4 regions of the Geobacillus sp. 47C-IIb genome follow, and region 1 is predicted to be linked to each of the others. Evidence: predicted binding sites of a transcription regulator. Region 1 holds the regulator's gene; each other region holds the start of a gene.

The links. The regulator Rex, encoded in region 1, represses fermentation and respiration genes when NADH is low (regulators of the CRP and FNR family bind a similar motif). The targets are predictions, from matches to a motif close to TTGTGAAATATTTCACAA.
Region 2: IC804_RS13025 (cytochrome ubiquinol oxidase subunit I) is a predicted target of Rex. The motif match lies at 3,756-3,773, and genes of this name have one in related genera.
Region 3: IC804_RS13675 (DUF2249 domain-containing protein) is a predicted target of Rex. The motif match lies at 2,850-2,867, and genes of this name have one in related genera.
Region 4: ric (iron-sulfur cluster repair di-iron protein) is a predicted target of Rex. The motif match lies at 5,574-5,591, and genes of this name have one in related genera.

What each region holds. Positions count from the first base shown of each region.
Region 1 is NZ_CP061473.1:2,189,954-2,197,938, forward strand. It holds rRNA gene IC804_RS11175 (23S ribosomal RNA) at 1-73, shown strand, start outside; rRNA gene rrf (5S ribosomal RNA) at 318-434, shown strand; gene tsaE (tRNA (adenosine(37)-N6)-threonylcarbamoyltransferase complex ATPase subunit type 1 TsaE) at 711-1,169, shown strand; gene tsaB (tRNA (adenosine(37)-N6)-threonylcarbamoyltransferase complex dimerization subunit type 1 TsaB) at 1,166-1,906, shown strand; gene rimI (ribosomal protein S18-alanine N-acetyltransferase) at 1,866-2,318, shown strand; gene tsaD (tRNA (adenosine(37)-N6)-threonylcarbamoyltransferase complex transferase subunit TsaD) at 2,315-3,328, shown strand; gene IC804_RS11205 (ABC-F family ATP-binding cassette domain-containing protein) at 3,671-5,602, opposite strand; gene moaC (cyclic pyranopterin monophosphate synthase MoaC) at 5,701-6,189, shown strand; gene IC804_RS11215 (redox-sensing transcriptional repressor Rex) at 6,205-6,846, shown strand; gene tatA (twin-arginine translocase TatA/TatE family subunit) at 6,862-7,014, shown strand; gene tatC (twin-arginine translocase subunit TatC) at 7,035-7,778, shown strand; gene IC804_RS11230 (DUF4305 domain-containing protein) at 7,840-7,985, opposite strand, start outside.
Region 2 is NZ_CP061473.1:2,570,439-2,578,423, reverse strand. It holds gene sugE (quaternary ammonium compound efflux SMR transporter SugE) at 98-418, opposite strand; guanidine-I (ykkC/yxkD leader) riboswitch at 475-577, opposite strand; gene IC804_RS13035 (hypothetical protein) at 685-975, opposite strand; gene IC804_RS13030 (cytochrome d ubiquinol oxidase subunit II) at 1,162-2,190, opposite strand; gene IC804_RS13025 (cytochrome ubiquinol oxidase subunit I) at 2,187-3,533, opposite strand; gene IC804_RS13020 (SpoVR family protein) at 3,818-5,239, opposite strand; gene IC804_RS13015 (DedA family protein) at 5,398-6,003, shown strand; gene IC804_RS13010 (hypothetical protein) at 6,034-6,282, opposite strand; gene IC804_RS13005 (YhdB family protein) at 6,463-6,720, shown strand; gene IC804_RS13000 (phospho-sugar mutase) at 6,773-7,985, opposite strand, start outside.
Region 3 is NZ_CP061473.1:2,706,780-2,714,764, forward strand. It holds gene IC804_RS13655 (heavy metal translocating P-type ATPase) at 1-167, shown strand, start outside; gene IC804_RS13660 (metal-sulfur cluster assembly factor) at 634-936, opposite strand; gene IC804_RS13665 (hypothetical protein) at 1,107-2,357, opposite strand; gene IC804_RS13670 (DUF2249 domain-containing protein) at 2,354-2,563, opposite strand; gene IC804_RS13675 (DUF2249 domain-containing protein) at 2,560-2,799, opposite strand; gene IC804_RS13680 (Crp/Fnr family transcriptional regulator) at 3,175-3,867, opposite strand; gene IC804_RS13685 (nitric-oxide reductase large subunit) at 4,097-6,460, shown strand; gene IC804_RS13690 (hypothetical protein) at 6,528-6,695, opposite strand; gene IC804_RS13695 (DUF2249 domain-containing protein) at 6,824-7,057, shown strand; gene IC804_RS13700 (molybdenum cofactor guanylyltransferase) at 7,162-7,743, shown strand.
Region 4 is NZ_CP061473.1:2,731,871-2,739,855, reverse strand. It holds gene IC804_RS13820 (Crp/Fnr family transcriptional regulator) at 44-727, shown strand; gene IC804_RS13815 (YwiC-like family protein) at 1,178-1,906, opposite strand; gene moaD (molybdopterin converting factor subunit 1) at 1,912-2,142, opposite strand; gene IC804_RS13805 (molybdenum cofactor biosynthesis protein MoaE) at 2,139-2,606, opposite strand; gene mobB (molybdopterin-guanine dinucleotide biosynthesis protein B) at 2,603-3,103, opposite strand; gene glp (molybdopterin molybdotransferase MoeA) at 3,100-4,359, opposite strand; gene IC804_RS13790 (methyl-accepting chemotaxis protein) at 4,409-5,365, opposite strand; gene ric (iron-sulfur cluster repair di-iron protein) at 5,654-6,361, shown strand; gene moaA (GTP 3',8-cyclase MoaA) at 6,463-7,488, opposite strand; gene modB (molybdate ABC transporter permease subunit) at 7,543-7,985, opposite strand, start outside.

The sequences.
Region 1 (7,985 bases):
GTTGATAGGTCCGAGGTGGAAGCGTGGCGACACGTGGAGCTGACGGATACTAATCGATCGAGGGCTTAACCTAGAAAAGCGGAGGCCGCCCGCCTATCGGCGAGACGCGCTGGAGGGCCTGCGAGGAGGCTCGAACCAAGCAAAGCTTGGTTCTGCGTGGGTGGTGCCACAGGAGCGTATGCAATGTGTCGCCGCCACAGCAGGACCGAAGCGTCGCGAGCCGATGGCGGCCGGAGCTAGACAGTACGAAAAGCGGAGGCTTCTTCCCACCAAACGGTTATCTAGTTTTGAGGGAATGATCCCACAACTTCATATTGCCTAGTGGTGATAGCGGAGAGGAAACACCCGTTCCCATCCCGAACACGGAAGTTAAGCTCTCCAGCGCCGATGGTAGTTGGGGCCAGCGCCCCTGCAAGAGTAGGTCGCTGCTAGGCAATTCCATTCACCAGGGAGTAGCAACACGCCTAATTCCCTTTTTTCTTTTTTATGAGCCTAATTATACTAGGACTGTCCTTCAGGCTAAGCAAACGGTCTGATCAGGACAGTCCTTTTTGTCATCTCGACCCCGGAAGTGGAAATGGGAGAGCGCTCAATAGGTTCTTTTCGTGTCAATCTCGTTTTTGACGTTGAAAGTGGCAACATGATGTTTTGTTATGGTACAATTTCAAAAGCGAGAGTGAAGATGATAAAATGGAATAAGGTGGAACGTGATGGAGCAGTTGGAACTTATAGTGCATTCCCCTAAAGAGACAAAGGAGATCGCCCGACGACTAGCGGAACAGCTTGAGCCAGGAATGGTCATCGCCTTGGAAGGCGATTTAGGTGCAGGAAAGACGACATTTACGAAAGGGATTGCTGAAGGGCTAGGTATTACACAAAATGTCAACAGTCCGACGTTTACGATTATTAAGCAATACGAGGGGAGACTCCCGCTTTACCATATGGATGTGTACCGTCTTGAGGACGAGTGGGAAGACCTTGGGTTTGATGAATATTTTGCCGGCGATGGCGTTACAGTCGTTGAATGGGCGCATTTGATTGCAGGTCAGCTGCCGAACGAGCGGTTGACGGTTCATTTGTATCACCATGGCGATAGTGAACGAAAATTAGTGTTTGAACCGTTAGGGCAGCGTTACGAACAGTTATGTAAGGAGATTTTTGCGTCATGAAGATATTAGGAATTGATACTTCAAATATGCCATTGGGTATTGCCTTGATGGATGGGAATGTCATTAAAGGGGAAATCATCACGAATGTGAAAAAAGATCACTCAGCCCGGGCGATGCCGGCCATTGAATCGTTGCTTCGGCAGTGTGGGATTACCCCAGACGAGCTTGATTTGATCGTTGTTGCTAAAGGACCGGGATCATATACAGGGGTGCGGATCGGTGTAACGATTGCGAAAACGCTTGCTTGGTCGCTAGGCATCCCGATTGCCGGCGTTTCGAGCCTCGAAGTGCTCGCCGCTAATGGCCGTTATTTTCCCGGAGTGATCGTTCCGCTATTTGATGCGCGGCGCGGACAAATTTATACTGGTCTTTATCGTTATGAAGGCGGTGTGCTCCGCTGCCTTGAGGAGGACCGGATTGTCGCTGCTGATGAGTGGGCTCATCAGTTAAGTCAGCAGGGAGAGGATGTATTGTTAGTTGGTGTGGATGCGCCGTTATATAGTGAACTGTTTCGAAATCATTTAGGCGAGCGCGTTCATGTTGCCCCACCATCGTTGGCGTTGCCGCGCCCGAGTGAGTTAGTTATGCTTGGAAAAGAAAAAGAACGCGAGAACGCCCATGCGTTTGTGCCGAATTATATCCGTCTTGCCGAAGCGGAGGCGAAATGGCTCGCGAAACAAAAAGGGGAAGGAACCGATGGGGATCGATGTACAATTTCGTCCAATGACCATCCATGACATTGACGAGGTCGTACAAGTAGAACGGGCGTCGTTCACCGCACCGTGGAGCCGCGAGTCGTTTTATAATGAGCTGATGTACAATCGTTATGCCAAATATATCGTTATGGTGCACCGCGGACGGATCATCGGATATGGCGGAATGTGGCTTGTCATCGATGAAGCGCATGTGACAAACGTAGCCGTATTGCCACAATTTCGAGGGCAAAAACTTGGTGAAGCGCTGATGCGCCGCCTCATGGATCTCGCAAAACAGCATGGCGCGGTGACAATGACGCTCGAGGTACGTGTGTCCAACCATGTTGCCCAATCGTTGTACCGTAAGCTCGGGTTCCGCAATGGCGGCATTCGCAAACGGTATTATCCTGATAATTTTGAAGACGCACTAGTAATGTGGGTGAAATTGATATGAACGAAGACGTATACGTATTAGGCATTGAAACAAGTTGCGACGAAACGGCGGCAGCCGTTGTGAAAAATGGAAAAGAAATTGTATCGAATGTCGTCGCCTCACAAATGGAAAGCCATCGTCGATTTGGTGGTGTCGTGCCGGAGATCGCTTCGCGCCATCATGTCGAGCAAATTACGCTTGTGATTGAGGAAGCAATGCAACGAGCCGGGGTATCGTTTTCCAACCTTGATGCCGTGGCCGTGACAGCGGGGCCGGGCCTTGTCGGGGCGCTCCTTGTCGGAGTGAATGCGGCGAAAGCGCTGGCGTTTGCCCATGGGTTGCCGCTTGTCGGGGTGCATCATATTGCTGGCCATATTTACGCCAATCAGCTAGTGGCTGAGATGAAGTTTCCGTTATTAGCGCTTGTCGTTTCGGGCGGGCATACGGAGCTTATCTACATGGAAGAACACGGGAAGTTTACAGTGATTGGCGAAACGCGCGATGATGCCGCCGGTGAGGCGTATGATAAGGTGGCGCGGGCTTTGGGTCTTCCGTATCCAGGGGGACCGCATATCGACCGATTAGCTCATGAGGGCGAACCAGTCATTGATTTGCCGCGGGCGTGGCTTGAGGAAGGATCATATGATTTTAGTTTCAGCGGCTTAAAATCGGCGGTGCTCAATACGCTTCATAACGCAAAACAGCGCGGTGAGGAGATTGACCCGAAACACATGGCTGCGAGTTTTCAAGAGAGTGTTGTCGATGTGCTGGTGACCAAAACGGTGCAGGCGGCGAAACAGTACCGCGTTCGGCAAGTGCTGCTGGCCGGTGGGGTGGCGGCCAACCGCGGGCTGCGGTCCGCGCTACAAGACAAAATGAAGGAGCTTCCGGGCGTTGAGCTCGTTATTCCACCGTTGTCGTTATGCACCGATAATGCGGCGATGATCGCTGCAGCAGGAACAGTGCTGTATTGGCAAGGCAAGCGGTCTGATTTGGCTCTCAACGCCAATCCGGGCTTGCCGCTTGTTTAGTGTAAGAAGGGAAATAAAGAGGGGAAGACAGGGCGGTTGCTTGCAGCAGGCGAGCAAACCGCCTTTTTTGTTTGTGGGAACAAGCTTCGGCTGCTTGCGGCGAAAAGGGACTGTGTATATTTTTATCCACAGGTTGTGGACAATGTGGAAAAGATGAGAAAACACCATAAATATAAGGAGAATAAATACACAACGGTTTTTGCACAAAAAAAGAATTTTTTTTGTGGATAATGTGGAAAAGTTGGTGAATAACTTATATTTCATAGGTGTGATTGTGAATTGTTTTGTGGATAATGTGACTAACTTAAAAACAGCCCGCCAAAATAACGGGCGGGCTATCGGTTAGAGTGAAGAGTAAAGCTGTTCCCATTCAGCCAATAACTTTTCGACTTGCCGTTTTCGTTCCTCGTTTTCTTGCGATAACCGTTGTACTGTTTCATAATCGCCATAAATGGACGGATCACATAGCTGTTGTTCCACTTCAGCGATTTGCGCCTCAAGTGTTTCGATCTCGGCCTCGATTTCATCTAGACGGCGCTGGCGCTGGCGCTGCCGTTTTTTCTCTTCCTTTTCTTGCTTATAAGCGGATTTGCTCGATTCGTTGCTATCCTGCGTTTTGTCAGGACGGGCGTCAAGGCGCTCCAATTCGCACATCTCCGCTTTTTTGGCGATGTAGTAATCGTAGTCACCTAAATATTCGGTGAGGCCATCGCTCGATAGCTCAAACAGCTTTGTCGCAATCCGGTTAATGAAGTAGCGGTCGTGGGAGACGAACAAAATGGTGCCTGGATAGTCGATGAGCGCTTGCTCGAGCACCTGTTTGCTATCGAGATCCAAATGGTTGGTTGGCTCGTCCAAAATAAGAACGTTCGCTTTTTGGAGCATCAGTTTGGCGAGCGCTAGACGCGCTTTTTCCCCACCGCTTAACGCCGAGACTGGTTTTAAAACGTCATCTCCGGAAAACAAAAAGTTACCGAGCACGGTACGGATTTCCTTCTCGGTTTTATCTGGGTAGTCGTCCCATAGCTCATCCAGCACTCGTTTATTCGATGACAATTCGGCCTGATTTTGATCATAATAGCCGATTTGGACGTTTGAGCCGTAGCGAAGCTTTCCCGCTTGGACAGGAAGCCGCTGCGCGACCGCCTTTAGCAATGTTGATTTACCGATGCCGTTCGGTCCGACTAAGGCGACGCTTTCTCCTCGCGTGATGCGAAAGCTGATTTGGCGGATGACAGGTGTTCCTTCGCCGTAACCAACGGCTAGTTCCTCAGCGGTGAGTACTTCATGGCCGCTCGGCCGTTCAATTGTAAAGGAAAAGGATGCCGATTTTCCATCGCCAGTGGGGCGTTCAAGCCGTTCCATTTTTTCTAGTTGTTTTCGACGGCTTTGCGCGCGTTTGGTCGTCGAGGCACGGGCGATGTTGCGCTGGATAAAGTCTTGCAGCCGGGCGATTTCTTCTTGCTGTTTCTCATATCGTTTTAATTCTTGTTCATACTGTTCGGCCCGCTGCTCCAAATAGCGGCTGTAGTTGCCTGTATACCGCTTGAGCTTCGTGTTGGATAGCTCGTATACTTCCGTGACGACTTTATCCAAAAAATAGCGATCATGGGAAACGAGCAGGACGGCACCGGGGTACGCCTGCAAGTATTGTTCCAACCAGGAGAGTGTTTCAAGATCCAAATGGTTGGTCGGCTCGTCCAAAATCAACAAATCTGGCTTAGACAATAGAAGCTTCCCGAGAGCGAGACGTGTCCGCTGCCCACCGCTTAATGAGGAGATAAGCGTTGTTTTATAATCATAGGAAGAAAACTGCAGACCGTGTAAGACCGAACGGATGTCGGCTTCATATTGATAGCCGCCCTGTTCTTTATATTGTTCTTGTAGTTCGTCATACGCTTTGAGTATTTTTTCATAGCGGGCAGGGTCAGCGAGTACATCCGGGTCACCAAGTTGGGAGCCGAGTGCTGCTAGCTGCTTTTCGATGGCTAGAAGTGGCGCGAACACTTCGAGCATCTCGTCCCAAATAGAGCGCGACGAGTCAAGCCCGCTATTTTGTGCCAAATAGCCAATCTTAATATGACTAGGCTTGATGATTTCGCCGCTGTCATAAGAAAGTTCTCCGGCGATGATTTTTAACAATGTCGATTTTCCTGCGCCGTTGCGGCCGACGAGGGCGATTCGGTCACGGGATTGTACTTCTAGTTTTATATTCGATAAAATAAGGTCAGCGCCAAAATATTTCGTGAGCTGGTGCACTTGCAAAATGATCATGTCGTTTCACCTCTCGGAATAGTTTAACGTATGTCGCCAAAACGGTCAAAGACAGATAAACAAAAATCGTGTATAGTGTATAATTGGAGGAGATTGTTTTGTCGTCGTTTACTCATTTCAATGAGCAAGGCCGCGCGAAAATGGTCGATATTACGAACAAGGAAGATACGGTGCGGGTCGCAGTGGCAAAAACGAGCGTCACCGTCAGCGAAGAGATTTATGAAAAAATGACAAACAACGCCATCGAGAAAGGTGACGTGTTGGCAGTGGCCCAAGTGGCCGGGGTGATGGCAGCGAAAAAAACAGCCGATCTCATTCCGATGTGCCATCCGCTCATGTTAAAAGGTGTCGATATCGCATTTTCATGGGAAAACGAAGCGGATGCATATAAACTCGTCATCACCGCAACAGTGAAAACGAAAGGGAGCACAGGGGTGGAAATGGAAGCGCTGACGGCCGCCTCGGTATGTGCGTTGACGGTGTATGATATGTGTAAAGCACTTGATAAAGGGATGATCATCGGTCCGACGTATTTGGTCGAGAAAACGGGCGGAAAGTCCGGCCATTATCGACGGAAAACCGATTAGCTGGGGGATGAAATGATGAGTAACGAACAACCGAAAATTCCGCAAGCAACCGCGAAGCGGCTGCCGCTGTACTACCGGTTTTTGAAGAATTTGCATGCGTCAGGAAAACAGCGTGTGTCCTCCGCCGAATTAAGCGAGGCGGTCAAAGTCGATCCGGCGACCATCCGCCGCGATTTCTCGTATTTTGGCGCGCTCGGCAAAAAAGGGTATGGGTATAATGTCAATTATTTGTTGTCATTTTTCCGTCGGACGCTTGAAGAGGATGAAGTGACGGAAGTCGCCTTGTTCGGTGTCGGAAATTTAGGTACGGCCTTTTTAAACTACAATTTTTCCAAAAACAACAATACAAAAATCGTGATGGCGTTTGATGTTGATGAACAGAAAGTGGGGACGACCGTCGGCGGCGTGCCGGTTTACCATCTCGATGAACTTGAGGAGCGGCTTTGCGGAAACATTCCGGTCGCCATTTTAACTGTGCCAGCCGTCGCGGCTCAAGCGCTGACTGACCGCCTTGTCACCCAAGGGATTAAAGGCATTTTAAACTTCACTCCGGCACGGCTGAATGTGCCGAAACATATTCGCGTTCATCATATCGATTTAGCCATTGAATTGCAGTCGCTCGTCTACTTTCTGAGAAACTATCCATTGCCATCATAAAGGAGAGAATAAAGCGTGAAATACATTTTGATTGTCCTTGTGATTTTGTTGCTGTTTGGCACGAAAAAATTGCCGGAGCTAGGACGGTCGGTCGGCCAGTCGTTGCGCGAGTTTAAAGACGCGACGAAAGGGCTGACTGATGACGAGGAAAACAAAACTGACCGATGACAAGGCAGGATGGGGAAACGATGAACAACAAAGAAATGTCGGTGTATGAACATCTTGGTGAACTGCGGAAGCGGCTGATCATTGTACTCCTCTTTTTTGTCACGGCGCTCGTTGCCAGTTTCTTTTTTGCTGATGATGTCATTGTCTATTTGCAGCAAACGGCTGAGGCGAAGCAGTTGACGATGAACGCCTTCCGTCTCACTGATCCGATTAAGGTATATTTTCAGTTTGCCTTCGTGATCGCTGCTGTGCTGTCCGCCCCGGTGTTGCTGTACCAAATTTGGGCGTTTGTCAGCCCAGGATTGTATGAAAAAGAGCGGAAGGTGACACTCAGCTATATTCCGGCATCGATTTTTCTTTTTTTAGTTGGCGTCGGTTTTGCTTATTTTGTCTTGTTTCCGTTTGTCGTCCGGTTTATGAATGAGCTTGCTGATCGACTGGACATCCAACAAATGATTGGCATTAACGAATATTTTCAGTTTTTGCTCCATCTCGTGCTGCCGTTTGGTATCGTGTTTCAGCTGCCGATCGTCGTCCTGTTTTTCACCCGCTTAGGGCTCATTACGCCGCAGTTGCTTGTACGCATCCGCAAATACGCGTATTTGGCGTTGCTGATTTTGGCGGCAGCCATTACACCGCCTGATGTGTTGTCGCAGGTAATCGTCATGATTCCGCTCACGCTTTTATACGAAGGAAGCATCTGGATCGCCAAAATTGGCTACCGAAAGGCGCAGTTGGCGGCGGAACAAGAAAGCAGTGAGTAAGATCGTGCACAGCAAAAAGAGAGTGGTTATACAGAAAAAACCCTCCCCCAATGGGAGGGTTTCAACGTTTTGGGGCGAAAAACAGGCGGAAGGCGGTGCCAAAATCAAAGGCGGCAAACGCCGCCAAGGCGATAGTCGAAACGTTCCAAACCGTTTCATGAGCGCTTTTGATCGCCAAATACGTAAACAATACACCTAGGATGAAAT
Region 2 (7,985 bases), 380 kb from region 1:
TGACAACAAAAAATCAATCTTTTCCACGCCAAACGGAAAGTGGGAATGGATTCTTGTTTTCGAAACCGGCTGATCATCTCTTGATCCTTCCACCTTTTTACTGACCAGCTGTAAACTTTAAACCGATGATTCCGACGAGAATGAATAATAAAAAGACGATCCGCGGCGCATTAACCGGCTCATTTAAAAATAGCATGCCAATGACAACCGCCCCAAACGCCCCGATTCCTGTCCATACCGCGTAGGCGGTGCCAATCGGCAACGTTTTTATCGCCATCGATAAAAAATAAAAGCTGGCTGCCATCCCGGCAACGGTCATGACAGACGGCCACAGGCGGGTGAACCCATCCGTATATTTCAGCGAAATGGCCCAGACGACTTCGAATATCCCGGCGACAACTAGGTATACCCACGCCACGTTTCATTCCTCCTTTTGAAAAATAAAAAAAGCCGTGAGAAATATCAACATGATATTCCTCCCGGGCTTTTGTCCCTCCGTGTACGCGAGAATGCCGCGCGTTTTCTCTCGGTCACAGGCCGGCCACAAAGCAGCCGCGGAACCCTAGAAAACCTTTCTCTTCCTTTATCCGCTGTTATTGTATCATGTTTGTTGCCAATCGTCTACTGATTTGACCTACCGCATTACCGTCATAGAAGAAAGCAGATGGGACATTCCCACCTGCCTTACACCGGATCGTTATCAACATCGCTGTATGATTCAATCGCTTGATCGAGCGCACGGTAGGCCTCAGCGAAAGCGTTCGTTGCCGATTCATCGCCAGCCTCGGCAAGCTCTATTCGTGCATTTCGCGCGTGAGTCACCGCACGGATCACATCTTCGATCATTTTCTGTTTGTCTCCAGCGTTCGCTTTTAACTGCTCCAGTTCATGAATCGCCCCGTCAAGGCTCGTCGAGTGTGGTTCGTTAAACGATTGTTCCAACTGCTCTTTCACACGCTGCAATGTTTCTTTCATGATCGCCCACCCTTTCTTGATTCGTTATCATCCGCTAGTGTGGGCGATTGACGGCAAACTATGCATCATCAAACATTGAAAGTGTTTACTCATTCACGTGCACATCTTTCAAGCCAACCCAAAACGCAGCAACGACCGACAGTGCGACGACAACCATCGGCGCATACATGATCAAAAATGTTTGCATCACCCTTTTCCTCCTTCCCATTTTCCTTTGACGTACGCTTTGTTAAACAAAAAGAGACGCATAAGTAAATAAAGCGACGGAATTAACAACAGTAAGCCTGCAATAAACGCGACGATCAACGCCATGGCCATCGTTTCATTCGTAAACCCGTCATAAATCGTCAAATAGGGATATAGCAAATACGGATAATGCGAAATGCCATAGGCGTAAAAGGCGAACGCATATTGAAACAAAAGCGCAATAAACGCCCATCCGAATCGCCGCTGCCGTCCAAGCAGCCAAACTGTGATGACGAAAAACAAAAAGGAAATAACCAACATCCATGCTACATTCCATAGATTGTCATAATGCTCAGGATTATGGTAGCGGAGCTGGTATATAATGAGCAGCGCTGACAACATCGTTGGCCCGCTCCAAAGAAGGGCGTAGCGGCGTAACAGCGCCCGCGCTTGTTCATCCCCAGCCGCGTCCGCATAATACGTCAAAAAAACAGCAGAAATATAAAGAACGCTCGTCACACTTAACAACACAACACTCCATGACAACGGGCTCGCAAACAGCTTCCCATAGTCAAGCGCAACACCCGCCGCGCTTTCTTCTACAAATCCGCCTTCGGAAATCGTCAACACGATTGACAGCGAGGCGGGAATAAACAAACCCGTCAATCCATAAGCGAGCAAATACCAATTTCGCTCTGTCTCCCCGTACGTATGAAACGCATAGTACGAGCCGCGGATGGCTAACAAAACAATGGCAATGCTTGCAGGAACAAGCAAAATCGATCCGTAATAATACGCTGTTTTTGGAAAAAAGCCGACAATGCCAACAAAGAAAAAGACGAGAAAGACGTTCGTCACTTCCCATACAGGGGAAAGATAACGCTGAATGATGCGATGCAAAATATGCTGTTGGTTTGCCCAATGGCTATAAACGCTGAAAAACCCGGCTCCGAAATCAATCGAGGCAACAATAATGTAGCCAAACAAAAACAGCCATAGTACCGAGATGCCGATGACTTCGAGCGTCATGGCGCCACCTCCCCCCTATTCGCGCGTTCTTCCAGCTCCCGTTCGACCGGGTTGCGGCGGAACATGCGAATGAGCACTGTTGCACTTGCAATGACCAACACTATATACAAAAGGCAAAACAAAACAAGCATCGTATCAACATGCGCGGACGTTGTCGCCCCTTCTGCGGTTTTCATATAGCCGCGCAAAATCCACGGTTGCCGCCCGACTTCCGCTAAGTACCATCCAGCCTCAATCGCGATCATCGCCAACGGCCCTCCTGCCACTAACAGCCCAAAAAACCAATTTTTCGCCGTCCATTTCCATCGGAAAATTGATCCAAGCCAATATACGGCTGCGACAACCATTAAAAACACACCGATCGTAACCATCACATCAAATAAGTAATGAATGTACAGCGGCGGACGCTCATCTTCCGGAATATCATTCAGTCCAGTCACAACTGCGGCGGGATGGTTATGGGCCAAAATACTAAGAGCATATGGGATTTCCAAAGCATATTTCACTTCGTTGTCTTCTTCAAGCGTGCCGAACAAGATAAGCGGCGCGTGGGAACTCGTTTCAAAATGCCATTCAGCGGCTGCCAGCTTTTCTGGCTGATATTCGGCTAAAAATTTTCCGGATAAGTCACCGACCAACGCACTAGCTACGGAAAAAATAAAAGCTGTTTTCATCGTTAAATGAAGTGCTTTACGATGGTAAATGTGGCGGTTGCCTTTCCATAAATGCCAAGCAGCGATCGAGGCGAGCACGAATGCCGACGTCATATATGACGTTGCCAACACATGAGCGACCTTTGTCGGCATCGCTGGGTTGAACATAGCCACGATAGGATCAATGTTGACAAGCTCTCCGTTTTTCAACTCAAACCCTTGCGGCGTATTCATAAACGCGTTCACCATCGTAATAAACATGGCTGATGCCGAAGAGCCGATGGCCACCGGAATGAGCAAAAGCAAATGTTTTTTTTGATTTTCGAACCGATCCCATGTGTACAAATAAATGCCCAAGAAAATGGCTTCAAAAAAGAAAGCAAATGTTTCCATGAATAGCGGCAAGCTGATCACCTGACCAGCTAGCTGCATAAAGTTCGGCCATAAAAGCGACAGCTGCAAGCCGATCGCCGTTCCAGTCACCACCCCGACCGCTACAGTGATGACAAAGCCGCGCGTCCAACGTCGGGCGAGCAAGATGTAATGCATGTCGTTTTTGCGAATCCCGACCCACTGAGCAATAGCGATCATAAGCGGGACCCCGACACCAATCGTGGCGTAAATAATGTGGACCGTTAACGTCAATTCTGTCAAAATACGGCTAAGCAGCACTGGATCATAGCCGTTCATGATTCATCCCCCCTTATGAAAACAAGCGGCCAATCAAGGAAAGCAACGCCACTGCCGCAACAGCAAAGCTAATAAATACAAGCGTTTTTTCATGCCTCTCCCACATAACCATCCCCCCGGACGAACAGACAATATTGATGAGTTTGTGACAATTATCACAAATAATCCACTTCATATTATTTCATAAGATCAGCAACATTATCCGGCATAATTTCGAATAATTTGTGTCATTTTTCACATATCCATCGTGACAAACAAAAAAAGCAGGATATCCCTGCCCTGAATTATAAATATTTGCGATGCACCGTCTTCCCGTCATACGTAAACAGCATTGGTTTTTCTTCGACGACCGTCTCCATATGAACGGGGCGTCCCCACAACTGATAAATGTATGGCAATACCTTTTCCAAATACTTCAAATCTAATTCAATTCCCTCGTACCAATGCTTTAAGTATAGCTCCCCATTGCGCATATAATCGCCATCATTCACTGTAATGTATGGGAATCCGCCGTTCACCCGCATACTGACGAGCTGATCACGGATATTCTCCCAGTTTTTATCCACAATTTTGTAATCTTTTCCTTGCTTTTGGAATAAATACATATCTTCACGCATGACGAGCTCTTTCGTCAAATAATTACGCAAAAACGAGATGTCGGACTCCAACTCACGCACTTCAAAAAGTTTCGCTCGTCCCGATCCTGGTTTGACGCCATATTTTTTCATTTCTTCCGTCGGATTGTTCCATCGCTCTTCAATGTCTTCAAAAATTTTCAATCCTAAATAATACGGGTTGATGCCGGTGCGCGACGGCTGCACGACGTTGGCGTTCAGTTTAGCAAATTCGATCGCTTCATCACTCGTCAAATCCATCTCGCGCAAAATGCGCTGATGCCAATACGTCGCCCAGCCTTCATTCATGATTTTTGTCTCGAGCTGTGGCCAAAAATAGAGCATTTCTTCGCGCATCATCGTCAAAATATCACGCTGCCAGTCCTCGAGCTCGCGGCTATATTCTTCAATGAACAATAGCACATCTTTTTCCGGCTGCGGCGGAAACTTGCGCCGTTTTTTCCGTGGCGGCGTTTTTGGCTTGTTCCGTTCATCAAGCGACCATAAGTCATCGTATGGCGTTGATGTTTTTGGCTGTTCTTCTTCCTCGTACACCTCCGTATCTTCCCATGTCCATGACAATTTCGGCCGCAACAGCGACGGGTCGATATGCTCTTGAATGGCCAAGACGGCATCTAAAAATTTTTCCACTTCCAGCTTTCCATATTGATGTTCATAACGCTTAATCCGTTCAGCTGTCGCCGCCATGCTCTCAACCATATCGCGCTTCGTGTTGCTGAAGCGAATATTGTTTTTGAAAAAGTCGCTATGCGCCAACACGTGGGCGACGATCAACTTATTTTGAATAAGCGTGTTCGTATCAAGCAAAAATGCATAACAAGGATCCGAATTGATGACGAGTTCGTAAATTTTGCTTAACCCTAAGTCGTAATGCAGCTTCATTTTGTAAAACTGCTTTCCAAAACTCCAATGGGAAAAACGCGTCGGCATTCCGTAGGCGCCGAACGTGTAAATAATGTCCGCCGGGCAAATTTCATAGCGCATCGGGTAAAAATCCAGACCAAATCCTTCAGCAATTTCCGTAATCTCAGCAATCGCCCGTTCCAGCTCTTTCAGCTCGTCCTGCCGCATCCTAATCCCCCCTTTTCCCCTTATCACAATGTATGAGGAAAAAGGCGTTTTGATACGTTCAATCGTTTGTCATCGTTCCCCGGCTGCCACTCATTTTCATTTTTCACTTTTTTCATTATAATGGTCATATAAAAATTGCAGCAAAGCGTGGTGATGATTTGCAACATTATTTGCACCATCTCATCGATCACTTTGGCTATGTCGGCATTATGATCGCGCTTATGCTTGGCATCGTCGGGCTGCCGATTCCTGACGAACTATTGTTGATCTATACCGGTTACCGCGTCTCCACCGGCGCATTTTCGTATCCGCTCGCCTTTCTTGTCTGCTTGTTTGGGGCAACTACCGGCATTTCGCTCGGTTACATTCTTGGAATTACGCTCGGCTTGCCGTTTTTGCATAAATTCGGCCCAAAGCTCCATATAACAGAAAAGCGGCTCCAACAAACGAAAACACTCTTCTCGAAGCTCGGCCCAGCCGTATTATTCATTTGCTATTTCATCCCGGGCGTTCGGCATCTCGCCGCCTTTTGGGCCGGCGTGAATGCTTACGATTGGAGAAAATTTGCCTTGTTCGCCTACAGTGGAGCGGTGGTGTGGGTCGCGGTTTTTTTGACGATCGGCACCTATTTCGAAAGCCGCTGGATGGCTTTCAGGCAGTACATCGATGCCTACCGTCCATTTTTATTTTCCGTTTTTCTGGCCGTTTTCATTTTCACGGTTTTCTACTGGCATGCCCAACAAAAACAAAAACCACCGGATTGAACGCCGGTGCTTTTTCTTTCTCTACCCGCACTATACATTTTCGGTCGAATCGCGTTGATACGTTTCTATCAACAAGCCCATAAACAAGCCAAATCCAAACATGACCATGGAGGCTCCGATGATTCCGAGGCTGACGATCGTTAGGAAAAAGTCTTTATTGTAAGCGTTTGCGATAAAACTGAGCAAAAAAAGTGCTATTCCAACGATTAAGCCGACAGACGCCATCCATTTGCACATCTTTATCATTTCTTGTCCCTCGTGTCGTTTGTTCATTCTCATCATCCCCTTGCTTAGAGGATACTATTATTGTCGAAAAATTAAAACATTTACTTTTCCTTTTTTCTCTCCATTTCGGTTATAATTTATATTTTCCCTCATGACACAACATTTACAGCGCAACAAAACGTTTAGCCGTCATACACTAACAATGACTCCTTCTTGATAAAGGAGGCATGCCGCTTGAACACCATCGACTATGATAGGGCGCTTTATTATACGCATCGCTCCGAATGGGACAATTTGCTCATTTTAATGGTGCGCACGCCTGATGACATGCTGTCGAAAAAAATTGAGAAATTTCTCCACGCCTATAATTTCGAGCACGACTACTCCGTCATTCAGGAGAGGCTCACTGCCTTATTGCGCTATATTGATCATGCGCTTGAGGTGAGTGAACAAAAAATGGGAGTCGAGCAGTACGCATATTTTTACTCGTAAAAGCAACGGGGAATTGGTTTCGTCCAATTCCCCGCCGTTGATTGTTCATTGATTATTGAGCATAAGAAGGCGAAACGGTACGCAAGACGTCATGCACTCGTTGCATGACAGCATCAGTAAGGTTCGCCAATTTTTCTTCACTATCTTGCAGTGATGTTCCTTTGACACCAAAGTACGCTTTCATTTTCGGCTCCGTCCCTGATGGACGCAGACAAAACCAAGAGCCATCCTCTAATACGTATTTCAAGACGTTCGAAGTTGGAAGTGTGATGGCAGTTTTCTCCCCAGTTAACGTATTCGTCCGCTCCTTCGTTTTGTAATCCTCGATCACTGTCACTTTTTTCCCAGCTGCCTCAACCGGCGGTTGCTCGCGGAATGACGATAAAATAGCAGCGATCGTTTCCGCTCCTTCCTTGCCTTTTAACGTGAGCGACTGTTGCCCTTCACGGTAATACCCGTATTTGTCAAACAATTGAAGAAGCGCTTCATACAGAGACAGCCCCTGCTGTTTGTAAAACGCACACACTTCCGCTGCAAGAACGGCTGCCTGTACCGCATCTTTATCGCGTGCAAAATCCCCGATTAAATATCCGTAACTTTCCTCATAGCCAAACTGGAACGTATACTGACCCGTTTGTTCATATTCCTTGATTTTTTCACCAATGAATTTAAATCCGGTCAGCGTATCGATCGTCTCCAAACCGAACGAGTCAGCAATCGCCCGGCCAAACTCGGATGTCACGATCGTTTTTAAGACGACGCCATTTTGTGGCAGTAAACCTTTTTCTTTCCGCTGAGACAATAAATAATGAAGCAGCAGCCCACCCGTTTGGTTACCGGTTAAAACGACATACTCTCCTTGCTCATTTTTTACAGCAATGCCGAGCCGGTCTGCGTCCGGGTCGGTGGCAATGAGCAAGTCGGCATTTACTTGCTTGCCAAGCTCAATCGCTAAGGCAAAAGCTGCATGCTCTTCTGGGTTTGGTGAGGCAACAGTTGAAAAATTCGGATCCGGCTGTTCTTGCTCCTGAACGACAAAAACGTTTTGGTAGCCAAGTTCAGCTAGCACACGGCGCACCGGTTTGTTTGACGTGCCGTGAAGCGGCGTAAACACGATGCGAATATCCGTCTCTTGAGCCAGTTCCGGATGAAGCGAGATGGTTTTTACGGCATTCACATACGCCTCATCAATTTCTTGGCCAATGATGCGGATCAGCCCTTTTTCTTTTAACGTTTCTTCATCCTCGACATGAATGGCGAGCTCG
Region 3 (7,985 bases), 520 kb from region 1:
TTGCGATCATCAAGCAAAACATTGCCTTTGCATTAGGGTTAAAAGTGTTGGCGCTCATTGCTGCTGTGCCGGGCTGGCTCACCCTTTGGCTTGCGGTGTTCGCAGATATGGGGGCAACGCTGTTGGTGACATTAAACAGCATGCGCCTGCTGCGGGTGAAGGAGTAAGAAGGGGGCTGTCAGCACACAGTTTCAGGTTACATGTTTTGCTTGAGTAGCAGAAGCGGTCGACTTGATGGAGTGAAGCAAGAAAAAGACACGGGGTGAAATTGCATCCCGTGTCTTTTTGTCTGTCGTTAGTTAGGGTTTTACGCCTAACACCATGGTGGAAGCTCTCTTCGACATTCGGCTGATCAATCGAAAGAAAAGGGGAGATGGCTCCTATGCAAGATTCATTTTGACAAGGGGGAGCGGGTAGCTGTGGCTGCATCAAACTGAAGTTCATCATCAGGCGAGCGGTCCGTCCGTTTCCATTGGCATCGATGAGGATGAGTATATACGAACTAAAAATAGAAACGAGCGTCCAGTTGAATCGGATGAAGAGAAATGTCTGGAAAGCGGTGAGTGACCAAAGGAGAGATGAAAAAGGCTGCCCACCTAATATGGAGGGACAGCCAAAGAACGGTGAGGTCGTTTAGGCAAAGTAGCCAAGCTGCCGCAACGCTTCTTCGCTCATTCGATCCGGCGTCCACGGCGGGTTCCACGTCACTTGGACGCGCACGTCGCGGATGCCGTCGATTTGTTCAAGCGCCCGTTTGACGCCGCCGGCAATCGAATCATGAAGCGGGCAGCCGGGGGTCGTGAGCGTCATGAGCACATCGATATGGCCATCTTGAATTTGCAAATCGTAAATCAACCCTAAGTCGACTACGTTAATGCCAAGCTCCGGATCAATGACGGTTTTCAGCTGTTGAACGGCAAGTTCACGAACATCCATCGTTCATTTCCTCCTTGATCGTGATTCCCGAAAGGCCAAGAAGGCCAGGGGGGGTTCATCTCTTATGCTTGATGAAAAAGAAATGCTATCGTATGGTTTCTCAAATGGAAAAATGGCATGGCCGAGCGTCACCATCCTCGACGTCGCCAACGAGCCACCAACGGATTTCGTTATTTCCGGAAGACGGCTAAAATTGTTCCGGCAAACAAGACGCTTAATCCGGCGAATAGCGCCTGGGCAACGGCAAATAGCGGAACGTTGGCGAACAAAAGCGCCACCGCAGCCAACACCAAAGCGACAGTGAATAGAAGACACTGGATGGTAATCGACCGTTCATTCATCATTTGTTTTAACGTCGGCACGTTTTCTTGGCCGACTTTTTCACTGTAGCGGTGCGTCCACCATAAAAACGGCACGATTTTGAACAAATAGCCGACAATGCTAAAGATGATCCAGCCAAAAATGAATAGATAGACGATGATGCCAAGCAGCCGTCCACTGCCGACAACGACGGCGACCAAGGCCGCAACGTGCAATCCAAGGCCGATGGCGATGGCGAATAACGAAAACTGAAATGGACGGTCGAGCGCTTTTTTCATCCGCTTTTGCAAAATGGTGTACACATGCCAAGCGAAAAGAGCGAATCCGGCTGTTAGCAAAGCGGCACCGATGGTCAACAATGCTCGGCCCGGCAAGAAGAGCCCTATTAGCGCCACTGCGATTCCGCTCGTGTATAACGCGTACACATAGCGTGCCGGCTGCATCGAAAAACCGTGAGCGAGCGAAAACATCGGCGCCATTTTATACGAAAAGCCCATAATGAGCAGCGTAAACCAGCCGCACAGCCCGAACAGCACGTGCAGGCCGAACACCATTTCATGGCTGTTGGCGCCAGTGGCGGCGAAAAAGTGAAACGTAAGCAATGCTCCGGCGGCGGCCGTCAGCAACAAAAACAGCAAGGAAGTCGCGACAAACAGCGTCATGACGGTTTTGTTTCCTTGTTGTTTCAATGTCATTGCCATTTGCCAAACAAACAGCACAATGCCAAAAAATAGAAGTAACCCAGGGAAAAACGCTTGGTTTGGCATAAACGCTAAGTTAGCGGTAAGCGTGACGATGCCGACAGCGGTGACGGCAAACTGCCAGAAACCGAGCCGCTCGCTCCAAATCGGTGTCAAAAAGGCAACCGGAACGAGCTGGTACATCGCCCCCATCGCCGCCATTAGGGCGAAGCCGAGCAAGGCCAAATGGGCCGCCGACCATACGAGCGGCAGCCGAAACGTACCGCCGCTCAGTGCAGGAACAGCCGCTAGCAGCACAAGCTGCGATACGGCAAGCGCCAACACGGCAAAAATGATAAAGGAAAACGGAAGGCGAATGTCCGTTTCCGTTCCGGTGCGGGTCGGAAACATAGTGCTCATCCTTTCGTAATCCGAATTTCAAAGCTGCCGTCTTCACGTGCAATTGTCTCGTGCCGGTAGCCGAGCTCATCAAGCTGCTCGTACAAAAACATCGGTCGGCGGTCGTTAATGATCGTCAATGTCTCACCAGGATTCATCTTAGCAAGGGCAGCGAGCGTCCGCATCATCGGCTGCGGCGGCTCGAGCCCGCGGTTATCGAGGATCATTGGTCTCCCCCCTGCTTGATGAACGTCACTTTCCAATGCTTTTTTTCGATTTGTTCCGCTTCGTACGTAAATCCTTTCGCTTTCATAATTGGAAACAACGGCAGTGGCTTGAACGGAGCATGCAAAATGAACGTATCGCCCGGCTGCAGCGGTTTAATGGCGTTCATAATTTTTTCAAACGGTTCTCGTTTTTGCCGCAAATCTTCGCGTACATCGAGTTCAATCGTTACACCCATGCATATTCTCCCCTTTTTGCTATTATGATAATCATTTTCATTGCTGGATGTTGTGATATAGCTCACAACCATGCGGTCAGAAAACGTTGTTTTTGCCGCTAGTTTGAAAAAGAGTGATGTTTTCCTCTGAATGAGTGATGTTTCTAAACGAACAATCATTTTCTCTCTCGATGGCTCTCAAGTGAAAGGAAAAGCCACATTTATCCAAGTTTCCTGCTGAGCCGCATTTGTTGTGAAATCCAAAGTCTCTCAGAAGATCAGTGCTTGACATCAATGGTTTTGGAGAGCGCTAAACATCAAGGTGTATCTATTAGAGAAGCGCCTTTTTGTGCAGCGGTTTTGATGAAATCGCCACTCTTTTAGACATACGGGGAATTAGAAAAAGATTTCTTTTTCAAGCGCTTCCTGGTCGATCAAATAAAAGCCGTGTTCATCGACATTGATCAACCCTTTCCGCTTCAGTTGGCTCAACGTTCGGCTGACTGTTTCGCGGGCGGTACCGATCATGTTGGCCAGTTCACGGTTCGTCACATGGGTAGTGAGGCGATACCATTTCCCTTGTTTGACAGCATTTGTCCGCGTCAATCGCAACAAAAGCAGCACGATTTGTTCGTACGTATTATGAAGCACTTGTGCTTCGAGCCGGTTTTGCAAGTCAACGATTTTCTCGCCCATAACGCGAAACAGTTTCATGCATAACTCAGGACTGGCCATCAGCACTTGTTCAAAATCATGGATCGGAATGGCGATCAATGTCGCTTCTTCCACCACTTCAGCATGGGCTGGGTACGTGCCTTTTAAGAAGAAGCCGGCGTGCGGAAACATTTCCCCTGTCTGCAAAATCGAGACGATTTGTTCTTTTCCGCTTAAATCAGTTTTGTAAATTTTTACAGTTCCAGAATGAATGAAATAGACACGTTCTAACGGATCGCCCTGCATAAAGACAAATGTCCGCGGCTTGTAGACGCGCACATGGGAAATGGAGACAAGCGATTCGAGTTCGTAATCGGACAGTTCGCGAAACAACGGAACCGTTTTTAAACGATCTTTCATCCAATGGTTCGCCATGGCGTTCTCTCCTTTAAAAATATGAAAAAAATGTGACAGCTGTTAGTTGGAACAGGTGGCAGCGGCTTTTGGAAATCCGCGCCGTTTCACCTTTTCTGTCTTCATTGTATAAACTCTCACACTTTAACGATGTGATATAAATCATAGTTGACATTTGTCTCGGCTCACAAACCGCTGAGCTCTAGAACGCTACAATGAGGGCGAAGTCAAGAGAAGGAGGTTGCTTCATATGGAAGTGAATCGAACGGTCCGCCCCAATATCCAAACGGGGCGGAAAACGACTAACAGTTTTCTTAAATCCATTCTCATTTTTACCATTTTAATTAGTTTTACTGTCCTGCTTGTCGGCGGGTATTGGATTTTTAAAGAAATGGCGCCAAGGCCGAAGGAGGTGCGCAGTGAAAGCGGCGAAGTGTTGATGACAAAAGAAACGATCATCGGTGGGCAAGCCGTCTTCCAAAAATACGGATTGATGGATTATGGCACAGTGCTTGGCCATGGGTCGTATATGGGGCCGGACTATACAGCGGAAGCGCTAAAAGTGTATACGGAAGGCATGCAAGATTACAAAGCGAAAGAACGGTATAACAAACCGTTTGCTGATTTAACGGATGATGAGAAGTCGATCATCCGTGAACAAGTCATTAAAGAAATGCGGAAAAACCGCTACAATCCGGTTACTGATGTTCTCGTCTTGACAGATGCGCAAGTATACGGGTTGGAAAAAGTGCGGGATTATTACCGCGATGTCTTCACCAATGGCGACGGCTGGGGATTGAAAAAAGGATTGATTAAAGAAAGCGACATGCCAAAAGCGAATCGTGCTTGGGTTGCCGATAGCGATCAAATCCAACAAATTGCCGACTTTTTCTTCTGGACGGCTTGGCTGTCGAGCACGCTAAGAATTGGCGACGAGATTACGTATACAAACAACTGGCCGTACTATGAGGATGCTGGCAATACGATGTCGTTTTCCGCGGTATGGTGGAGCGGTGCTAGTGTTACGATTTTGATTTTGTTTATCGGGATTATTTTGTACGTGTTCTATCGCTACCAATTAAGCATGCAAGAGGCGTATGCGGAAGGGAAGTTTCCGGTCATCGATTTACGGCGGCAGCCGCTGACTCCGTCACAAGTGAAAGCGGGCAAATACTTCGTCGTCGTATCGGCGCTCTTTTTCGTCCAAACAATGTTCGGGGCATTGCTTGCTCACTACTATACGGAACCGGACAGTTTCTTTGGCATCAACTGGATCTACGACATATTGCCGTTTAACATTGCCAAAGGGTATCACTTGCAGCTGGCGATTTTCTGGATTGCGACCGCATGGCTTGGCATGGGGATTTTCATTGCCCCGCTTGTCGGCGGACAAGAACCGAAAAAGCAAGGATTGCTTGTCGATCTGCTCTTCTGGGCGCTTGTTGTCCTTGTCGGCGGCAGCATGATCGGTCAATGGCTTGGCGTCAACGGCTATTTAGGAAACGAATGGTTCCTCTTGGGCCATCAAGGTTGGGAATACATTGAGTTGGGCCGCATTTGGCAAATTATTTTAGTCGTCGGCATGCTCCTTTGGCTGTTCATCGTCTTCCGTGGCGTCAAACGCGGGCTGAAGCGGGAAAGCGACAAAGGCGGGCTCATTCACTTGCTGTTTTATTCAGCCATTGCCGTTCCGTTCTTTTATATCTTTGCGTTCTTTATTCAGCCGGATACGAACTTTACGATGGCTGACTTTTGGCGCTGGTGGATCATCCACTTATGGGTGGAAGGGATTTTCGAAGTGTTCGCCGTTGTTGTCATCGGGTTCTTGCTCGTTCAATTGCGACTCGTAACGAAAAAATCGACGGTTCGGGCGCTTTACTTCCAATTTACGATTTTATTAGGCAGCGGGGTCATCGGCATCGGTCACCACTATTATTACAACGGGTCGCCGGAAGTATGGATCGCCCTTGGCGCGGTGTTCTCGGCGCTCGAAGTTATTCCGCTCACGCTCCTTATTTTAGAAGCGTATGAGCAGTACAAAATGATGCGCGACGGTGGAGCCAACTTCCCGTATAAAGCGACATTCTGGTTCTTGATTTCCACAGCGATCTGGAACCTAGTCGGCGCGGGTGTGTTTGGTTTCTTGATCAACTTGCCGGCGGTCAGCTACTTTGAGCACGGTCAATTCTTAACACCGGCTCACGGTCATGCGGCGATGATGGGCGTATACGGCATGTTTGCGATCGCCGTGCTTCTTTACTCGCTGCGCAACATCGTCAAACCAGAAGCGTGGAACGACAAATGGCTGAAATTCTCTTGCTGGATGTTAAACATCGGCCTCGCCGGCATGGTTGTCATCACACTCCTTCCGGTTGGGATTTTGCAAATGAAAGAGGCGTTCATCCACGGTTACTGGGCGTCGCGTTCGCCTTCGTTCCTGCAACAAGACGTCGTACAAAACTTACTCCTTGTTCGCGCCGTTCCGGATACGATCTTTTTGATCGGTGTCGTCGCTTTGCTTGTCTTTGCCATCAAAGCGTTGTTCCATTTGCGCAAGCCGACGCACGGTGAAGGGGAAGAGTTGCCGGTGGCGAACTTGGCAGAGGAAGAATAACAAAAGGGCACAGCGGAATTCCGCTGTGCTTTTTATTGCGATGATTTTTGTTTGTGAGCGTTTTCATTTATCTGTGGCATTTGTCTGGCTGTACGCCTTCTTTTTCCTTTTGCTTTTCATGGCAAGGAAAACAGTACAACGTTTCTTTTCCTTCGCTGATGACGCCGTTTAAAAACCCATGCAAGCAATGGATCGGCTTGCCGCATTGCGCGCAAAAGCCAACAAGCTCTCCCAATCGCCATTTCTCCTTTCACGGGGATTGAAAATGTTCACCAGCCGACTGTGATGTTCGTCACTACTGTCTTAGGCGAAAGCAACTATGATAAGTATATAATTCATTATACTACAAAGGAGGCCAACGTTATGAGCCAATTTGCTGCAAAAATCCATGCACCGGATTATCCGCCGCGCGACCGCCATCCGGCGATTTTTCGATTGTTTGATAGCTTGAAACCAGGAGAAGTGATGGAGCTCACCAATGACCATGACCCGCGTCCGTTGCAATATCAATTTATGATGGAGCGTCCAGATCAGTTTACGTGGGAGTATTTAGAAGAAGGGCCAGATGTCTGGCGTGTGGCCATCGGCAAAAAATAAATCAACCCCCCCCCGTTAGGATTTCCGTCTGCAGGCGGAAATCTTTTTTTCATCCGTTCGTTATGGTACGGTAGGAGTAGACGATGTTCGGAAGGGGAATCGCGATGAAACGAACCATTGCTGGAGCGGTGCTCGCCGGTGGCCAGTCGCGCCGCTTTGGGCGGCCGAAGGCGTTTGCATTGCATCAAGGCGCTCCGTTTTTCACCTTGTCCGTTGCAGCGCTCGCTCCGATCGTTGATGAATTGTATATCATCAGCCATCCGTCGCTTGTTGATGAGTTTCGCCGGCAAACGGACATCCCGGTGTTGTTGGATATGGAGCGATACCGTGGCTGTGGGCCTCTTGCCGGGATTTATACGGCTATGGAATGGAGTCAATCCGACTGGGTGTTCGTCCTGCCGTGTGACATGCCGTATATGCGGAAAGAAGTGACGGAGCGGCTCGCTGCGTACGCCGACTCGGCGTTTGACGCCATCGTTCCGCTTCATGGCGACCGCACGGAGCCCCTCGTTGCCTTATACCACCAGCGGCTTGGTTCGGTGATCGCCGAACTGCTTGATGCCGGTGAACGGCGGATGACGGCGCTTCTTGACCGTGTTCGTGTCCGTTATGTCGATACGAATGACCTTGCCCAAGAACAAAAAGTGTGGCGCAATGTGAATACACAACAAGAATACGAAAGCTGATCGGAGCTGCCGCATTAGCGGAAAGGAACGTCGCCTAGGTAGGTGTTGTCATTGCGCTTCATGGTCTGCTAAGTCACCAGCTTCCGAGGGGAATGGATGAATGAGCGAATGAATTTTCGTGTCTCACGATTGAATGGATGCGCCTTTTGTGTAGATATACAACCTAACGATTGACGAAGAAAAACTTTCTACTACATCAAATCGGCAAGAAAGAGGGGAAGCTGAGACTTAAATCGACAAAA
Region 4 (7,985 bases), 540 kb from region 1:
AAAATTTTTTATAACGGTATATGATATAGAAGGTTGTGATGGGATGGAACATGTATCTGTAGAACTGCGGGAGTTACTTTCGGCGATTTACCGCACGATTCCGGTCAAAAAAGGAATGTACTTGTTCCAAGAAGGGGAAAAAGCAGATGAGCTTTACTATATTCAATCAGGCAAAATTCAAATTAGCAAAACGAACATGGATGGACAGGAGCTGACGTTGCGCATTTGCAGCCAAGGGGATTTGATCGGCGAACTGACGCTCTTTTGTCCCGGCGCCCGCTATATGCTGACGGCGAAAGCGCTCGAAGACAGCGTCGTTTCCGCTATTCCGCGCGAGGTGATTGAAAAAGAGCTCTCTGACAATCCGAAGTTGGCGATCGAGTTTATGAAATGGATGAGCCTCCACTTCCGCAAAACACAGACGAAATTCCGCGATCTCATTTTGCACGGCAAAAAAGGAGCGCTTTATTCGACGCTCATCCGTTTGTGCAACAGCTATGGCGTCATGAAGGAAGATGGCATTTTGATCGACATTCCGCTCACCAACCAAGAGCTCGCCAACTTTTGCGGCACCGCCCGCGAGGTTGTCAACCGCATGCTCGGTGACTTGCGGAAAAAAGGCGTCATCTCCGTGCAAAAAGGAAAAATTCGTGTCCACAACTTGCAATACTTGCGCGATGAAATTGCCTGCGAAGGCTGTCCACCCGAACTGTGCAGCATCGACTGATGAGCGGGAGACAGCTAACAATCAAGGACTGGCTCAAAAGAACATCTCCTCCCTAACAAAACGTGACTAGAGAATCGCGAAGTCGTTCGTAGTGAGAAAGGGTGTCTCATCGCTTTTGAGACACCCTCTTTATCATGCATTTATTTCATGATGTTTGATTTTTTCCTAATCGAACAATCCTTTGAACAAACGCCCATCGTACCGCCTCAATTGCTCATGTTTTGAATGACTTCTAAGATTTTTCCCGATGCCCTTTTTTCATATATATCCAACTCAACTCTATCATCCTCTTTGATCCATTCGTATCTTCTTACCTGTTCTTTTACTGAAAAAATGATTGTTCTCACCCAATCAATGACCAGACAAGACAAAGCGTGCTGAGAGTTGCGTCTCTTAACGAAAAGAAAAACCTCCAAATGGTCGTTGCTGTCTCTCATTTGGGGAGCTCACTCAAGAATAGAGAACGATCATCGCGATGAAAAAGTATGCCGCGTTGGCGATTTCCAAGATTCCTAGTTTCATGATCGGCAGCGCTTTGCCGTATAAGTATACAGCACGGACGACGCTCGGCGCGTAAGCCAAAACGGCAAACGTCTCGCCGGTGGCGATCAAACCGGCAACCAACAAGGCGTGATAGCCCCATGACAGCCATTTGTACCGCTCGTTTTTCTTTTCACGAATCATCGTTTTGACATAGAACGTGCTGCCGATGAAAAAGAGGAAGGAAAACACAGCCAATTCGAACGCTTCTAACGTCAACTCCCCACGCCCAACATAAAAGGCACCTAGGCCACCGATACAAAACGCCCCGATGGCCGCGACATCATTCCAGAAAGCGCGTTCGTTCTTTTTCCGGCTATAATAGGTGTTTACTAGGAAAAACGGGATCATCGCCAATCCGAAGAAAACAAGGGCCGGCCGTTGCCAAAGGGAAACGGCAAGCGCCGGCGCCGCGATGGCGCCATAGCGGATGGCAGCGGGTACGTACGGCTCTTTTCGTTTCGTTTTGACTGCCATCAACAGCGGGTATGTCGCCAAATAGAGCGCAAGCCAAGCAATAAACAACGGCACGTGAATCCACGAAACCCCACCGGCGTAGGCGCCGAGCCAAAACGGGATGATGAGCATCGCCCAAGCGCCATGCTGTTTTGGCATCACCCATTTGCTTTTGTTCGCCATCGCTCTCACCCCCCGCTCACTGGTGGAATAAAGGCAACTGTGTCGCCCGTTTGAAGCGGTGCATCATCGTGCGCATACTCCTCATTGACCGCTGTCATGACACGCTCAAGCGATAAGCTGTAACGCGCTTCCACTTCTTCTTTCAGCTTCCCTACCGTTTCTGGGACGTGCGGCCATGTTACTTGCCGCTCGCCCACTTGTTCACCCAAATGGGCAAAAAACAAGAGACGGATCATGGTTCATTCACCTCCGGTTTTCCGGACGGATATGCTTTTGTTTCCAGTTGATCGCCAATCCATGCGCTGCCATCTTCCCATTGTTCTTTTTTCCAAATCGGCACAATTTGTTTGATCCGTTCGATGGCGTAGCGGTTCGCTTCATACGCTTCCGCACGATGCGGCGAGGAAACCGCGATGACGACGGCGATGTCGCCGATCTCGAGGCGTCCGATCCGGTGGGTAATCGCTGTTTTTGCTCCCGGCCATTTTTCCGCGATTTCCGCCCCGATTTGCGCCAGCATTTTCTCTGCCATCGACACGTACGCTTCATATTGTAAAAAGAGCGTCCGCTTGCCGTTCGTCCATTCGCGCACCGTGCCGGCAAACACAGCAACTGCTCCCGCTTCCGGACGCATCACTTTTTTCATCACAGCCTCGACCGAAATCGGCTCGGACGTGATGGAAAATAACGATTCGGTCATGTCCGCATTCTCACCTCATTCATTAACCATGGGATATATCGGGCATCATCAGCCATCGAAAACACCGGGTGCGGCAACGGTCGAGAAAGAGGTTCCCAAGCGATGACGGCGCGGATGTTAGCGAGGTGCTGAAGCGATGCCCAATCTTCCTCGGAGCGCACAAGCACCACTTTCGGATGCGGCGCCTGCTTATATCCTTCGACCAGCACGAGGTCCAGCCGAAGCGGAGCATAAAGCGCCAAAACATCATCCAACCGCCACAACGGTCGGCGGAGGTGCAGCTGCAACAGCCCGTCCCCTTCCACCGCTGTCGCCACCGCCCCAGCCCGCTCATGACGGACGGAATCGACGCCTTCCGGCCGTGCAGGCTCGCCGCCATGGCCATGATGCTTCACCGTCCCGACGCGCCATCCTTCCCGGACAGCGGCCGCCACCCATTTTTCGACGAGCGTTGTCTTGCCCGTATGTTTATAGCCGACAACTTGCCAGACATTCATTCGCTCGATCCCTCGTCATCATCGAGCAGCCATACGTCCACTTCGTCATCCTTAGCGAACCCTCTCGTCCCGCCTGGCAGCACCATCAAGGCGTTGGCCGCCGCGAGCGAGGTGACGATGTTCGACTTATCCATGCCGACCGGTTTGACGATGAGTCGCCCATCGATCGCTTCGACGCGGCTGCGCACGAAGCGGGTGAACGGATTCGGCTTTGGAAAATCGGCGCCAAGCGTCGCTTTCACTTTCTTCAAATACGGCTTGGTAGAAAACAAGCGCGTCCGCACGACCGGGCGGACAAACAGTTCATAGCCGACATAGCATGCCGATGGGTTGCCAGATAGCCCAAACAGCAGCTTGCCATTCCACTCGGCGACGGTCGTCACGCTTCCCGGGCGCATGGCGATTTTGTTAAACAAAACGTTCGCCTGAAGCCGCTCGTAAATGGCGGGCAAATAGTCGTAATCGCCGACCGAGACGCCCCCGGTCGTAATGAGCATGTCCACTTGGTCGAGCGCCTCGCGCACGGCGTGAAAGCATGCGTCAAGGTCATCGGCCAGCTGGCCAAAATAGATCAGCTCAGCGCCGCTTTTTAGTGCCTGTGCCTCAATCATGTAGGCGTTGCTGTTACGGATTTTCCCTGGAACGAGCGGTTCAGAGACATCAAGCAGCTCGCTGCCGGTCGCAAACAATCCGATCCGCGGTTTTTTCGCCACCTTCACTTCGGCATAGCCGAACGTCGCCAACAGCGCCGCCACTCCCGGATTGATGCGCGTTCCTTTTTTGACAAGCGGCGTCCCTTTTTTTGCGTCCTCCCCTTGAAACGAGATGTTGTCTCTTGGGCGGAACGGGCGCTTAATCGACATATACGTTTTTCCATCCCGTTCATACTGTTTGGTCAGCTCCAACATGACGACCGCATCGCATCCATTCGGAATTTGTGCCCCAGTCATTAGACGCACCGCTTGAAACGGACCGACCGTCTTGGTGGCGACTTGTCCGGCGCCGATTGCCTCAATCACCTCAAACTCTACTGGATGGTTCAGCCCCGCCTCTTGCGAATCAGCGGCGCGAATGGCAAATCCGTCATACGGGGAGCGGTCAAACGGTGGCACGTCATGGTCGGCGCACAAATCTTCCGCCAAATAGCGGCCATACGACTGCCGAAGCGGCACCGTTTCCTCTTCCCCCACCCCGGCATAGCACATCACCCGATTGATCGCTTCCGCTACGGGAATCGGGGTTCGTCTTTCGACCATGTCTCTCTCTCCTTTCGATCCTACGGCTGGCGGCAACGATATCATTCTTTTAACGTTGTTGCCATTGTTGCAGCTGTTTGATGCCTTCTGCCAACTTTTCATCAACGACACTCGCATCGGCAATATGTCGCAAAATCATCTCCCGCGTTTCGCTGAACAAAGAGGCCGATTGTTCGAGCTCTTGCATCACTTCATCCGCATAGCGGTATTGTTCTTGAATATAGTTTAGCACGTCCTTGGCCCGATTTTCGACTTGATCGATCAGCTCCCTCATCGCCGACCATTTGCGAGCTGTATGGATGCTCATTTGGACAACCGTTTCGATCAGAGACGAAATAGCTTCCGTCTGCTCTAGCGACCGCTCAATTTCCTGCTGCACGGCATCGGTTAACTGATGAATCGTTTCCGTGCTGTCCGCCGTATGCTCAGCCAACTTTCTCACTTCAGCAGCGACGACGGAAAACCCTTTTCCATGCTCCCCGGCACGGGCGGCTTCGATCGAGGCATTTAATGCAATCAAATTTGTCTGTCCAGCGATTTCTTTAATCACTTTCACAATTTGTTCAATCTCTTGCGAACGGCCGCGCAACCGATACATTGCGGCCGACGTCGCCTCCATCTCGCTGCCGAGCTGCCCCATCGCCTTCTCCATTTCCCCTGACATGCGGATGCCTTCTTTTGCTGCCGCGACCATCTGGCCAGCTGTCTCCGCCAATGAGTTTCCTTGTTCGCACAGACGGTCGGAGATCGCGTATGATGACTTGCTGAGCATACTGACATTATCGACTTTTTCTTTCGTTCGGTCAACGAGTCGGCCTAATTCATGATGTTGTCCGTTGACCACCTCATGTTGATGAACGATTTCCTGCAACTCCCCGAGCAAGCCGGCCACCGTCTCGTGAATCGATTCCTTCTGTCTAGTGAGCTGGTCTTTCATCTCGGCGATTTGCTGCTCTAGTTTTGCTTTTTCCTCCTCCCACTGCCGTCCTTTCACCAACGGCCACATACCCGTCTCCCCTTTTTCTGTTTATGGAACTCATTCTTTTGTCAAAATGTTGTATGTTACCTACTGAGCATGTATTCTTTCGATTATGAAGCGGACACTTCCTTCCATAAGCAGTCAGCAAAAGTCCGCTTTTCTTTATTGTACGATAAAGAAGAAGAAGGCTGTTGTGATGTTTATCACACGCATCACTGTCCACTTTTTTTCGTATATGTGAGATCCATCACAACACCTTAGCGGCAAACACGTTATGCTGAAACTGTAACGATTTGATCAATGGAGGGATCCGAAATGGAACAGCGTTTTACCGAACAATCGTTGATTGGTGATATTGTTACGCAATTTCCGAAAGCAGCCGACTTATTTAAAGCACGACGCATTGATTTTTGCTGCGGCGGACAGCGCCCGTTAAAAGAAGCCATTGAAGAGCGCGGACTTGATGGCGAAGCGCTCCTTCGCGAGCTGAACGCCCTTTATGCAGAGGCACAAAACAAGCCGACTGGAAACTGGAGCGAAGCGCCGCTGACCGACTTGGTCGATCATATCGTCAGCACACACCACCGCTATTTGAACGAAGAACTGCCGCAGCTCAGCCCATATGTCACAAAAGTATTGCGCGTACACGGCATGCACCACCCGCACCTTTCTCGCGTGCATAAACTGTTCCATGAGTTAAAAATGGAGCTTGAGCAACACTTGATTAAAGAAGAAACAGGAGCTTTTCCGCTCATTTTACAATTTGCCGACAACCCATCGCCGGAAAACCGAGAGGCGGTCGAGCGGGCCGTTCGCGAACTCGTCAATGAACATGACGCGGCCGGCGATTTGATCAAAGAAATTCGCGAAATCACAAACGACTTCACCCCGCCGGAAGACGCGTGCGGCACATATCGGCTCGTTTACAGCCGACTCGCGGCACTCGAAGAAGATTTGTTTACCCACATCCATTTAGAAAACAACGTCCTCTTCCCACGCGTGTTGGCAGCGGTGAAGGCGTAAGCAAGCCAAACCATTCCCCCATTTCTAAGGTAAAGGCAGGCGCGTCGAGCGATAAAAAGCAGGGCTGCTTCTTCGATGGAAAGAGCAGCCCCGCTTCTTTGTTACCCCCCAATATACGACATTTCAATTTTCACCCGTTGTTTCGCCGTTTCTTCCGTCCGTTCTTCTGAATAGCGGTCTGTCCGCTGGTTCCAAACCGCGGTGATTAACGACTTCAGTTCCTCTTTCGTTGCCCCAGCGCGCAGTTTGTCTTTCAACGACACGCCTTTCGAGGCAAACAAACACGTATACAGCTTCCCGTCTGCAGAAATGCGCGCTCTTGTGCAGCTTCGACAAAACGTTTCCGTCACTGAGGCGATGAAACCGACTTCCACCTCCGTGCCGACGTAGCGGTAGCGGCTCGCCACCTCGCCGAAATACGCTTTTTCGATCGGTTCGAGCGGATGCATGGCGTTGATTTGCTCATACATCTCTTTTTTCGTCACGACATGGGAGTAATCCCAGCCGTTGGTCGTGCCGACGTCCATAAATTCAATCAAGCGGAGCGGAATGCCTAAGTCTTTAAAATACGACGCCATCGGCACGATTTGCGAGTCGTTCCACCCTTTTTTGACGACCATGTTCACTTTGACGCCGAGTCCCGCCGCCCGGGCGGCTTCAATGCCTTTTAACACAGGAGCGACGCCGACGCCGATGCCGTTCATTTTGCGGAAAATATCATCATCTAACGCATCCAAGCTGACGTTGACGCGCTTCAACCCGGCTTCTTTCAACCGCTGCGCCCATTTCACTAAATGAACACCGTTGGTCGTCAAGCCGATATCGCGCAGGCCGGGAATCGCAGACAGCCGGGCAACAAGCGCGTCCAAATCGCGCCTTAAGAGCGGTTCGCCCCCTGTCAGGCGGATTTTTTCGACGCCAAGCTCAACAAAACATTCCGATAGAAGCGCCATTTCCTCGACCGTCAACAGCTCGCCTTCCGCCAAAAAGCGAAAATTCGGCCCGAACACCTCAGCCGGCATGCAATAGATGCAGCGAAAGTTACATTGGTCGATCACCGATAACCGCAAATCGCGAAGCGGGCGAGACAGGCGATCCATGACGTCCGTCCGGTTGCGCTCGCTCATCGCGCTCCCTCCTTTCTGTTTCGTTCGCCGCACGATGTTGTCAGGCGGCTTTTTTTATTCCCGTAAACGACCAAGTTTCGTCGCAAAGACCAATAAACTAAATGACAATCCAATCGTGACCGCTACCCATGCCCATGCTAACTCCATCCTTCCCGATTCCATGGCCATGTAGACGGCAGTCGGGATCGTTTGCGTTTTTCCCGGAATATTGCCAGCAAACATGAGCGTTGCGCCAAACTCCCCAAGGCTGCGTGCAAACGACAGCACCGCCCCGGATAATAACGCGTGTCTGGCAAGCGGCAGCGAAATATGCCAAAAGACTTGGCGCTCATTCGCCCCATCGATGCGCGCCGCCCCTTCAATGGTTGGATCGACCGCTTCAAGCCCGGTTTTGGCCGCCTGATACATGAGCGGGAATGACACAACCACGGCGGCCATCACCGCCGCGCCGGGCGTAAACAGTATAGTGGTGTGAAACGACGATTCTATCCATTGGC